DNA from 2 places in the Phenylobacterium sp. FG114 genome. Region 1 is predicted to be linked to the other one. Evidence: riboswitches for the same ligand, from Rfam matches in the RefSeq annotation. Region 1 holds a riboswitch; the other holds the start of a gene.
The links. A riboswitch is a leader RNA that binds a small molecule or an ion and turns the genes downstream of it on or off. The one in region 1 is predicted to bind cobalamin.
Positions count from the first base shown of each region.

Region 2: another riboswitch for cobalamin. It lies ahead of ACODSY_RS13515 (TonB-dependent receptor plug domain-containing protein); the one in region 1 lies ahead of ACODSY_RS21205 (hypothetical protein).

Region 1 covers NZ_JBMDKU010000014.1:125,235-130,788, reverse strand. The annotation lists gene cobS (cobaltochelatase subunit CobS) at 1-788, shown strand, start outside; cobalamin riboswitch at 805-1,006, shown strand; gene ACODSY_RS21205 (hypothetical protein) at 1,126-1,665, shown strand; gene ACODSY_RS21200 (cobalamin-binding protein) at 1,662-2,582, shown strand; gene ACODSY_RS21195 (isocitrate lyase/PEP mutase family protein) at 2,579-3,394, opposite strand; gene rpmB (50S ribosomal protein L28) at 3,678-3,974, shown strand; gene ACODSY_RS21185 (esterase-like activity of phytase family protein) at 4,041-5,027, opposite strand; gene cobT (cobaltochelatase subunit CobT) at 5,024-5,554, opposite strand, start outside.
Region 2 covers NZ_JBMDKU010000007.1:69,158-74,711, reverse strand. The annotation lists gene ACODSY_RS13525 (FecCD family ABC transporter permease) at 1-939, opposite strand, end outside; gene ACODSY_RS13520 (ABC transporter substrate-binding protein) at 957-1,805, opposite strand; gene ACODSY_RS13515 (TonB-dependent receptor plug domain-containing protein) at 1,824-3,821, opposite strand; cobalamin riboswitch at 4,014-4,218, opposite strand; gene ACODSY_RS13510 (amidohydrolase) at 4,327-5,554, opposite strand, start outside.

The sequences.
Region 1 (5,554 bases):
TGGTCCAGGGCTATCACGGCACGGGCAAGTCCACCCACATCGAGCAGGTGGCCGCGCGCCTGAACTGGCCGCTGATCCGGGTGAACCTGGACAGCCACGTCAGCCGCATCGACCTGGTCGGCAAGGACGCCATCGTCCTGAAGGATGGCAAGCAGGTCACCGAATTCCGCGAAGGCATGCTGCCCTGGGCGATCCAGCGGCCCATCGCCCTCGTCTTCGACGAGTACGACGCGGGGCGGCCGGACGTGATGTTCGTGATCCAGCGCGTGCTGGAGGCGCAGGGCAAGCTGACCCTGCTCGACCAGAACCGCGTGATCCGGCCCAACCCCTGGTTCCGCCTGTTCTCGACGACCAACACCATCGGCTTGGGCGACACCACCGGCCTCTACCACGGCACCCAGCAGATCAACCAAGGCCAGATGGATCGCTGGTCGATCGTGACCACGCTGAACTACCTCAGCCACGACACCGAGGCCGAGATCGTGCTGGCGAAGGCGCCCGGCTACCAGACAGCCGAGGGGAAGCGCACCATCAACGCCATGGTGCGCGTGGCCGACATGACCCGGAACGCCTTCATGAACGGCGACATCTCGACCGTCATGAGCCCGCGGACCGTGATCACCTGGGCCCAGAACGCCGAGATCTTCGGCGGCGACATCGGCCTCGCGTTCCGGATGACCTTCCTGAACAAGTGCGACGAGCTGGAGCGCGGCACGGTCGCCGAGTTCTACCAGCGCGCCTTCGGTCAGGACCTGCCCGAATCGACGGCCCGCGTCCGAGTGGCTTGACCGCACGCGCCACGGCGAGGCAATCATCGGCCGTGGCGCCCGAGAGGGCCTAGAGGGAATGCGGTGCGGACGTTCGCGTCCAAGGCCGCGGCTGCCCCCGCAACTGTAAGCGGCGAGCCGAAGACCACCAAAGCCACTGGGGCCGCAACGCCCTGGGAAGGCCGGTCCCGAGGCGACGACCCGCGAGCCAGGAGACCTGCCACGAGCCGTGGTCACGCGCGAGCGCATTGGGCGGGGTGCACCGATGTGGATGGACCGCCGCCAGGCGCCTGACGCCCTGTCGGTCGGCGAATCTCCTTCGCGGTGACGTGTCACGTCCGCCGCGAGGTATCGGCCCATGTCTGTTGTTCTCTCCCAACCCCGGACCGCCCTGTGGTCCGCCGGTGTCGTCGTCCTGGTTCTGGGCGGCTGCCTGATCGCCGGTTGCCTAGAGCCGCTGGTCGCCGTGGCGGTGATCGCCGCCGGCGCCCTGCCGATGCGCCGCGCCGTCCCGCTCACGCTTGCGGTCTGGCTGGCCGGCCAGGCCATCGGCTTCGGCCTCCATGACTATCCGCGCGACCCGAGCACCATCGCCTGGGGCCTCGGCCTTGGCGCGGCGGCGCTCGCTGCGTTGGCGGGCGCCGCGCCCGTCCTGGCCGCCACCTTGGGCAAGCCCGCCTGGCTGCGCGCGGGCCTGGCCTTCGTCGCGGCGTTCGTGGCCAACCAGCTCGTCATACTGGGCGTCGAGCAGGTGATCACCGGCGCCTGCGAAGTGCGCCCAGGGGTGATCAGCCTGGTGGGCGCGGTGAACGCCGCCTGGCTGGCGGGGCTGCTGGCGGTGGATGCCGTCGTGCGCTGCACCCCGCTGGCGGTCCCCGCCTTCGGACGTTCCGCATGAGCGGCCCGCGCATCGTCTCCCTGCTGCCCAGCGCCACCGAGATCGTGGCGGCGGTGGGCATGGCCGACCAGCTCGTGGGCCGCTCGCACCAGTGCGACTTCCCGGTCGACGTCAGCCGCCTGCCGGCGCTCAGCGCCACCAAGGTGCGGCTGGACGGCACATCGCGCGACATCGACCGGCGCGTGAACGAGATCATCGCCCAGGGCGTCTCGGTCTATCGCGTCGATGCCGAGCGGTTGCGGGCGCTGAAGCCCGACGTGATCCTGACCCAGACCCAGTGCGCCATCTGCGCGGTGACCCCGGGCGATCTCGAGCACGCGCTCTGCGAATGGACGGGCATGGCGCCGACGCTGGTCTCGCTGGAGCCCAACGACCTCTCCGACGTCTGGGGCGACGTGCGCAAGGTGGGCCAGGCGCTGGGCGCCGAGGCCGTGGCGGAGCGCGCCATCGCCAGGTTGCAGGGACGTCTCGCCGCCATCCGCCGGACCGCCGACCGCGCCGCCCATCGCCCGACCGTCGCCGCCATCGATTGGATCGACCCGCTCATGGCCGGCGGCAACTGGATGCCCGAGCTGATCGAGGCCGCGGGCGGCGAGAGCCTGTTCGCCATGCCGGGCCAGCATTCGCCCTGGCTGGACTGGGCGGCCCTGGCGGCGGCGGACCCGGATGTCATCCTGCTGCTGCCCTGCGGCTTCACCATCGCGCAGAGCCTGGCTGACGCTCCCCTGCTGCAGGCCCGGCCGGAATGGGCGGCGCTGTCCGCGGTGCGGCGCGGTCAGGTCTACGTCATCGACGGCCACCACTACTTCAATCGCCCCGGCCCGCGGTTGGTCGAGTCGGCCGAGATGATCGCCGAGATCCTCCACCCTGACCTCTTCGCCTTCCAGCACGAAGGGACGGGCTGGGTGCGGCTCTAGGGTTTCAAGAGCGCCTTCATCTCGGCGCCGGTCGCCGCCTGCGCCAGGCGGTCGAAGCGGCCCTCTTCAGCGATCTCGCGCGCCGTGCGGATGAACTCGCCGAACGCGGCCCGCGCCAGCGCGCCGCCCACGCTGATGCGGCGCACGCCCAGGTCCGCCAGTTCCGCGACCGTCGGCCCACCGGTCCACATCAGAACGTTGAGCGGCTTCGGGGCGACGACGAGCACCGCCGTGGCGATGTCCTCCGCCGACCGCAGGCCGGGCGCGTAGAGGCAGTCCGCCCCGGCGTCGGCCAGCGCGGCCAGGCGATCCAGCGTGGCCTTCACGTCCATCTGGCCGATCAGCAGACCCTCGGCGCGCGCCACCAGCACCGCGCCCGAGCCCTCCGCGTCCACGGCCGCCCGCGCGGCCCTCACCCGCTCCACGGCCAGCGCCGTGTCGTACAACGGCTTGCCGGGGTCGTGGCTCATGTCCTCGATGGACAGTCCCGCCACGCCGGTGTCCAGCGCCCGCCGAACATTGACGGCCACGCCTTCGGGGGTGTCGGCATATCCGTTCTCGAAGTCAGCGTTCAGCGGCAGGTCCGTGGCCACCGCCAGGGTCGCCAGGTGCGAGAGCGCGTCCTCCAGCGGGACCTCGTTGTCCAGGCGGCCGCGGCTCCAGGCCATGCCGGAACTGGTCGAGGCCAGCGCCTGGAAGCCCAGGGCCTGCAGCATCTTCGCGCTGCCCACGTCCCAGGGGTTCGGGATCACGAAACAGCCGCTCTGATGCAGGTCCCGGAATCGCGCGCGTTTCTCGACCGGAGCCGTCATCGGACCCTCCCAAGGTGGAGCTTAACGCTGGAAAGCTGAGGCAGAGAACGGGCGCGAAACGAATCGCGACCGAATCACTGACTCGCAGCGATTCAGCTTTCGTTCCCTACGACATATTGTATCTGACTCGCTTCGGCCCACAACGAACGATGCTCGTGGAGCGCGACCGTTTGGCTTTCCCGCCGGCTCACCTTGACGAGCGGGGACCGTTCCTCTAAATCGCCCGCTCTTCGCGTGGGCCCCGGCCTGTCGCATTCCTGTTTCCTGCGAAGGTTATCTCGCCATGTCGCGCCGCTGCGAAATCACGGGTGTCGGTCCGATGGTCGGCCACAACGTGAGCCACTCGAACATCAAGACCAAGCGCCGGTTCATGCCGAACCTGGTGGCCACGACCGTGCAGTCGGAAGCCCTCGGCCAGAACTTCACCCTGCGCATCACCAATGCGGCGCTCCGCACCCTGGACTTCCGGGGCGGGCTCGACGTGGTGCTGCTGAAGGCCAAGGACGAGGTCCTGTCGGCCAAGGCGCTGAAGATCAAGCGCCAGGTGAAGGCCAAGCTGGCCGAGCAAGCCGCGGCCTAAGCGCCCGGCTCATCGCCGATTTCGAAGAGGCCGCCCCACCGGGCGGCCTTTTCATTTTGCCCAAGCCTACTTCGCGGGCGTCCAGTCGAACGCCAGCAGCAAGGTCCGCTGGTCTGTAGGCTTGCCGTCGTAAAAGCCGAAGTTGTCGTCCGAGATCAGGTAGAACCGTACGCGGCCACCCGGCTGCGGCACGGCGGCGACGCCCTCCAGATTGTCCACCGTAAGGGGTCGAGCAATCTCCAGCCGGTCCACCAGCTTGCCGGCCCGGTCCAGGATCCGCAGCTGGACAACGTTGCCGCGCAGCACCGAGTACGACCGCAGCAGATAGACCAGGCCGCCGCCTGGCATGTTGTCCATGGCCACCAGGGCCGAACCCTCCAGGTCGAGATCCCGGTCCCGAACGCAAGTCGTGGAAAGACGGCAGAGGAAGATGTGGCCGCTGTCCTCCAGCCCGACCCGATAGGCGTCGGCGGCCACCTCGGGCGCCGTGACCAGCGCCTCCATCCCCTTGTTGTCGGTGTATTTCACATCCGGCTGCGGCGCCGGGCGCGGCAGGCCTCCATCCCGGGGGAACAGAAGGATGCGGTCGTGCTGCTCGAAGCTCGCCAGCAAGTCGCCGTTGGCGAAGCGCGCCACGCCCTCGGAATCGTACTCGCGCTGGCCGCCGGCGTAGAGGTCGACGCCGGTCGTTTCCTTCAACGCGATCATCGTCGCGTCGGCGATCCCGGCCAGGCGCCCGGCGGCGTCCAGCACGATGCGGCCCTCAAGCAGGTCGGACTGGTCGCCCAGGGCGACGAATCGGCCGTCGGGCGCGACCTTGATGTCCGAGAGCCCGTGCAGGCGGCTGGTCTGGCGCGAGGTCAGGTCCACGCCGCCGGCGTAGGCGAAGTTGCCGATGCGCTGACGACCGGGATCCGTGGGGTCAAGGGGGACGGGCTGGCCATCGACCTGGATCGCCGCCCCCACCGGGACGGGATAGGCCGGCAGCGGCGTCGTGGGCGCGGCGCACGCGGCAAGCGCAAGAGCCAGCGCGGCGCCTGCCCAGGGCCTCAAGCGGTGGCCCTCCGCACTTCCTTGAAGGTGGATCGGCGGGTCGGGCCCTGCGGACCCTGGGTGTTGGGCGGCGGCGCCAGCAGGCTCGCGGTGCGGCGGGTCACCTTGCGCACCTCCTCATCAAACAGGTCGGCGAGCTGCTCGACCATGGCGCCGGCCAATTGCTCGACGTCCACGATCGTCACGGCGTTCTTGTAGTAGCGGGTGACGTCGTGGCCGATGCCGATGGCGATGAGCTGGACCGGGCTCTTGGCCTCGATCTCGCCGATCACCTCGCGCAGGTGGCGCTCCAGGTAGTGGCCCGAGTTCACCGACAGGGTCGAGTCGTCCACCGGCGCCCCGTCCGAGATCACCAGCAGGATACGCCGCGCTTCCGGCCGGCCGATCAGGCGCTGGTGCGCCCACATCAGCGCCTCGCCGTCGATATTTTCCTTGAGGAGCCCCTCGCGCATCATCAGGCCCAGGTTCCGCCGGGCGCGACGCCAAGGCGCGTCGGCGGCCTTGTAGATGATATGGCGCAGGTCGTT
Region 2 (5,554 bases), on a different contig from region 1:
GAGCCAGAAGAAGAACGGCGTGCCGATCAGGCTGGTGATCACGCCCAGCCGCAGCTCCGAGCTGGTGTGCAGGATCCGCGTGCCGATGTCGGCGAGCAGCAGCAGGGCCGCGCCGAACAGCGCCGACGGCAGCAAGGTGCGGCTGGGCTGGTAGCCCACGAACGGCCGGACCAGATGGGGGGCGATCAGGCCGATGAAGCCGACTGAGCCGGTCACGGAGGTGGCCGCGCCGACGGCGAGCCCGACGCCCAGCAGGGCCAGCATGCGCGCGCGGTCGAGGTCAATGCCCAGGCTCTCGGCCTGCTGCTCGCCAAGCGCCAGGGCGTCGATGGCGCGGCCCAGGCTGGCGAGCACCGCGAGGCCCACGACGATGAAGGGGCCGGCCAGCAGGACGTGGTCCCAGCTCTTCTGCGACAGCGAGCCCAGCATCCAGATGCTCATCTCGAAGCCGGCGTAGGGGTTGGGCGCGAAATTGAGCGCCATGGCCAGGAAGGCGGCCATCAGGCCCGAGACGGCCGAACCCGCCAGGATCAGGCTGAGGGTCCCGCCACGCCCCAGCGCGAAGGTCAGCAGCCCAGCTCCCAGCGCGCCGGTCAGGGCGAGCAGCGGCGTCGCGAGGCTGAAGGCGGCGGCAAGGCTGAAGTAGATCGAGACCACCGCCCCCAGCGCCGCGCCGCTGGAGACGCCCAGGAGGCCGGGTTCGGCCAGCGGATTTCGCAGGAGGCCCTGCAGTACGGCGCCCGACAGCCCCAGGGCGGCGCCGACCAGGATCGCCAGCACGGTGCGCGGCAGGCGCAGCTCGACGACCACCAGCCGGGCCAGGTTGACGTCGGACGAGAAGAGGCCGTCCAGGATCTCGTGCGGGCTGATGTTGACCCGCCCGAGGAACAGCGAGGCCGCGGCCGCCATGGCCAGGGCCAGCACCGCGAGGAGGTTCATCGGAAGGGCGGGCCGTCTCAACGGGCGGCCTCCGGCGGCAGCACGTCGAGCGCGCGGCGCAGGTCGAGAGCCGCCTGGACGGATTGCGGCAGGCCACAGCTGTAGGCCACGTCCGCGTACGAGATGCGGCGGCCCGCGAAGACGCGACGGATGGCCCGGTGCTCGCTCTCCTCGTTCTGCACGAGCGGGCGGTCGCCCCCGCCGTAGAGCAGCGCCTGGGGCCGCGCCTGCAGCAGTTCCTCCACGCCGAAGCCCGTGTAGATGGGGCCCGGCTGCGCGGCGATGTTCACCGCGCCCGCCGCCTGGATGATCTGGTTCGCGAAGGTCTCGGTTCCGGGCACGGTCGCGCCGCCGTCCCAGGCGACGATACGGTTCGGGCGCGCCGGCCGCCGCCTCGCCAGCTCGGCGAGCTGAACGTCCATCCGGCGGATCAGCGCCTCGGCCCGCGCGGGCTCCCCCACGGCCGCGCCCACCTGGCGAAGCGAGCGGCGCACGTCGTCGAAGGTGCGCGCGCTCTTCACCTCGACCAGGGGCGCCCCGACCTCGTGCGCCAAGCGCCGCGTCACCGCGAGCGAGAAGTCGCCGGTGAGGATCAGGTCGGGCCGGAACTTGATGATGTCCTCGGGCGTCCCGTAGTTGATCGGGATGCCCGCGGCTGCGCCGGGAAACAGCGCCCGCGCACCCTCGCGCGCCAGATAGGTCACGCCCGCGATCCGCCCCCTGGGGACCAGCTGCAGCACCATCAGGTCGGTGCACTGGTTCATCGACAAGATACGCTGCGGCTTTGGCGCAGGCGCGCCCGCGGCCATCCCGGGCAGGATGGCCGCGCAGAGGCCCAACGCGGCGATGCGCAGGGCGGCTCTCATGGTCAGGCCTGGCTCATCTCAGAACTTCACCCTCGCCCCGACGGCGGCCGTGCGGCCGGGCGTCGCGAAACCGAAGACTTCGTAGTAGTCCTCGTCGGTCAAGTTCTCGACCCGTCCGAACACCTCGACACCGTCCGACAGGTCGTAGCTGGCCGACAGGTTCACCAGGGTGAAGGACGGCAGGACCACCCGGCCCGCATTGGCCCCCGTCGCCGGCTTGACGTCCGGCAGCGAGGTCGGGAACGGCGGATTGATGCCCGAGAAGTTGGAGTCCAGCTCGCGGCCGTTGTAGCGGACGTTGATGTTCACCGTCGCGCGGCCATCCAGCGGCGTCCAGGTGAGGTTGGCGCTGCCGATGTGCGGCGCGCGCCGGATCTCCTCCAGCCCCGCCTCCTTGGCGTTCAGGTCAGTGTAGGCGCCGGACAACGTCAGGCTCGGCAGCACCTCGACCGTCGCGAAGACCTCGACGCCCGACTGCCTCGACTTGCCCTCGCGATTGCAACTCGTGCTGGTCCCCGCCGGCGGCGCGGGACAGGCGGCCGGGAGGCCGGGCCCGCCGAAGTAGCCGAAGATCTCGTCCTGCAGCCGCGCGTCGAAGTAGGTGGCGCCCAGGCTGATCCGGCCGTCCAGGAAGCTCAAGTCGGTCCCGACCTCCCAGCCCTCGGACTTCTCCGGCTTCAGGTTCGGATTGCCGATGAAGGGAAACGGGCCGGTGGCGTTGAAGCCGAACAGCTCGGTCTGAGACGGGTTCTTGATGCCCGTGCCCCCTGCGGCGCGCACGCGGATCATATCGTTGAAGCGGTAGAAGCCCTGGATCTTCCAGGTGGTCGCGTTCTCGAAGACGTCGTTGTCGTCATGACGGACCGCGCCACCCATGCCCGCGTCGTCGCCGACCTGCAGATCGTACTGCGCCACCAGGCCGGTGTTCTTGATCGAGCGGCGGGTGTTGTCCGCGCCGGCGCTGGGCGGCGAGGTGTTCTGGAAGGTCTCCTTCTCCCAGTCGACCGCGCCGGTCAGCAGGTGGGTCAGTTCGCCCGTCTGCAGCCGGTAGGTCGTGACGTAGGAGGCCTTCTTGCGCAGGCCGTCGTCACCGCCCGAGCGCGCGCGGGCGCTGTAGCTCTTGCGCTCGGCGTCGACGCCCTGGAACGAAACGCTGTGGGTCCAGGCGCCGTCCAGCAGCTTCAGGTCGCCGCCGACGAAGTAGGTCAGGGTCTTGGCGTCGTAGTAGGTCCCGGGGCTGTCGATCACGCCCCGGCCGAAGCCGGAGTTGTTGGTCTCGGCGTGGGTGTCGGCGTAGCGCAGGACGCCGCGCAGCTTGAAGTTCTCGGTGACCTGGTATCCGGCCTTGGCCGCGAAGCTCTGCAGCGACGAGCCCACCTTGCGCTGGCCGCCCGGCAGGGTCTGGGTGACGAAGCCGTCGGTGTTCTGGACAGCGCCGCTGACGACCACGTCCAGCGGGCCGTTGGCGATGGCATACCGCCCTGCCCCGCCCAGCGTCCCTTGCGAGCCGAACTCGACGCGCAGGCTGCCGCCCGGGGCGTCCTTGGCGGTCGGCGTGATGTAGTTGATCACGCCGGCAATGGCGTCGGAGCCGTAGAGCGCGCTTTGGGCCCCGCGCAGGATCTCGACCCGCGCCACATCCTCGGCCAGCAGCTGGCCGAAGTCGAACTCGCCGATGAACGGGTCCGACGCCTCGATCCCGTCGATCAGGGTCAGGACGTGGTTCGCCTCCGTCCCGCGCACGCGGACCTGGGTCTGGCCGCCCACCGCGCCCGTGCGGCTGACCGCGAAGCCCGGCACATCGCGCAGGACGTCGGAGACCAGGCGCACCTGGCGGTCCTTCATCTGCTCGGCCGTGATCACGGTGACGGACGATCCGACCCGGGCGGCGTCCACGCCATCGGCCGCGCGTGTGCCGGTGACGATCGCCTCGTCGACGTATCCTTCGGCGGCGAAGGCGGGTTGGCTGGTGAGGAGCGCGGCCGCGGCGGCGCTCACGAGATAGATCCTGGGCATCGAGGCCCCCTCTGTCCGCGTCCTTCGCGACATACAGAGGGCCTCCCGGAAGCGCGGGCTCGCGCGTGGGTCGACGGTCCGGCGGGCATGGACGCCTAAGGCCCCGCCCGGTCGGTCGAAACGGCCCTCCGCCGTTTCTCCTCGTCGCTCAGACGGAGATCCGCGCCCTGGAGGTCCACTGCCCCAAAGCTCGAGCGACACGCACCGACCGGTTTCCTGGCTCGCGGGTCGTCACGACATGCGGCCTGCCTTCCCAGGTCCGAGGACCCAGTGGCTGACGGAGACTTCCGCCACGGCGCATGCGCTCACCGCTCACAGTTGCAGGGACAGCCGCAGATCGGGGCGAGCCCCTACTGCGTTCCCGTTTAAGCCCGAAGGCTTCGGCGCGCTAAGCGCCGCGACCCGCCCGAAGGCGGGCCGCGACAGCCGCCCCTCTAGTCGCGCTTCGGGCGGCCTGTCCACGGAATTCCGAGGTCACCCAGGGGCGCCCCGGAGGACCCGACGGCTATTTCGGCCGCTCCAGCGTGGGCCATTTCACGCCCAGTTGGTCCAGGTACGTCGGGTACTTGCTCTCGTCGTAGTACTGGGCGCGCATGGCCGGACGGAATTGCGCCATGACGTCGGCGTTGATCTCGACCGCGGGCTTGTCGCTGGCCGAGATCATCGGGACATAGTGCTCGTCCTTGTTCTGGACCTTGGTGAAGTAGTCCTTGGCCGCCGTGCGTAGGTCGGGACGCATCAGGAGGTCGAGGGTGGTCATGGCGATCACCTTCGCGCCGGCGACGACGCCGTCGTGGGCGATGGGCGTGGCCATCGAGATGGCGTTCATCCAGCTGTGCCCGGCCAGGCCGGGGATGTTCGACGGATAGTTCACGGTAATCGTGGGCAGGGTCCAGGAGATGTCGCCGATGTCGTCCGATCCGCCGCTCTCCGGCTTCTCGACCGGCGGCTCCAGCTTCTTCAGCTCGGTGGAGAGGCCGTCCAGCTTCTCGGCCTTGACCTCCTTCTGCACGGCCTTGGCGAAGGCCTGCTGGTCGGCGGTCCATTTGGGCAGGCCGACCTGCTTGATGTTCTCGTAGGCGGCTTCGGCGATCGGCTTGTTGAAGTGGCGCGGCGCGGCCGTGCCCAGGATCCGCCGATCGACCGTGGTGTCGGTCATCATGGCGGCGCCGTCGGCGATCTTGTTGCCGACCGCATAGAGGTCGGAGATGCGCTTGAAGTCCTGCTCGCGGAAATAATACCAGACCTTGGCCACCTGCGGCACGACGTTGGGCTGGTCGCCCCCGTCGGTGATCACGTAGTGCGACCGCTGCTCGGGCCGGATGTGTTCGCGGCGGAACTCCCAACCGATGTTCATCAGCGAGACGGCGTCCAGAGCCGAGCGGCCCATCCACGGCTTGCCGGCTGAGTGGGCGCTGGCGCCATGGAACGTGTACTCCACCGACACCAGTCCGGTGCCCGACGGCTTGCCCCAGGTAACCGCCAGGTTGTCGCCGACGTGGGTGAAGAGGACGGCGTCGACGTCCTTGAACACGCCCGCGCGCACCATGAAGGCCTTGCCGGCCACCAGTTCCTCGGCGACGCCCGGCCAGAGCATCAGCGTGCCGGCGATGCCTTCCTTCTGCATGATGTCCTTCACCGCCAGCGCGGCGACGACGTTCACGGCGTTGCCGGAGTTATGGCCCTCGCCGTGCCCGGGCGCGCCCTCCACCATCGGCTGCTTCCAGGGGATG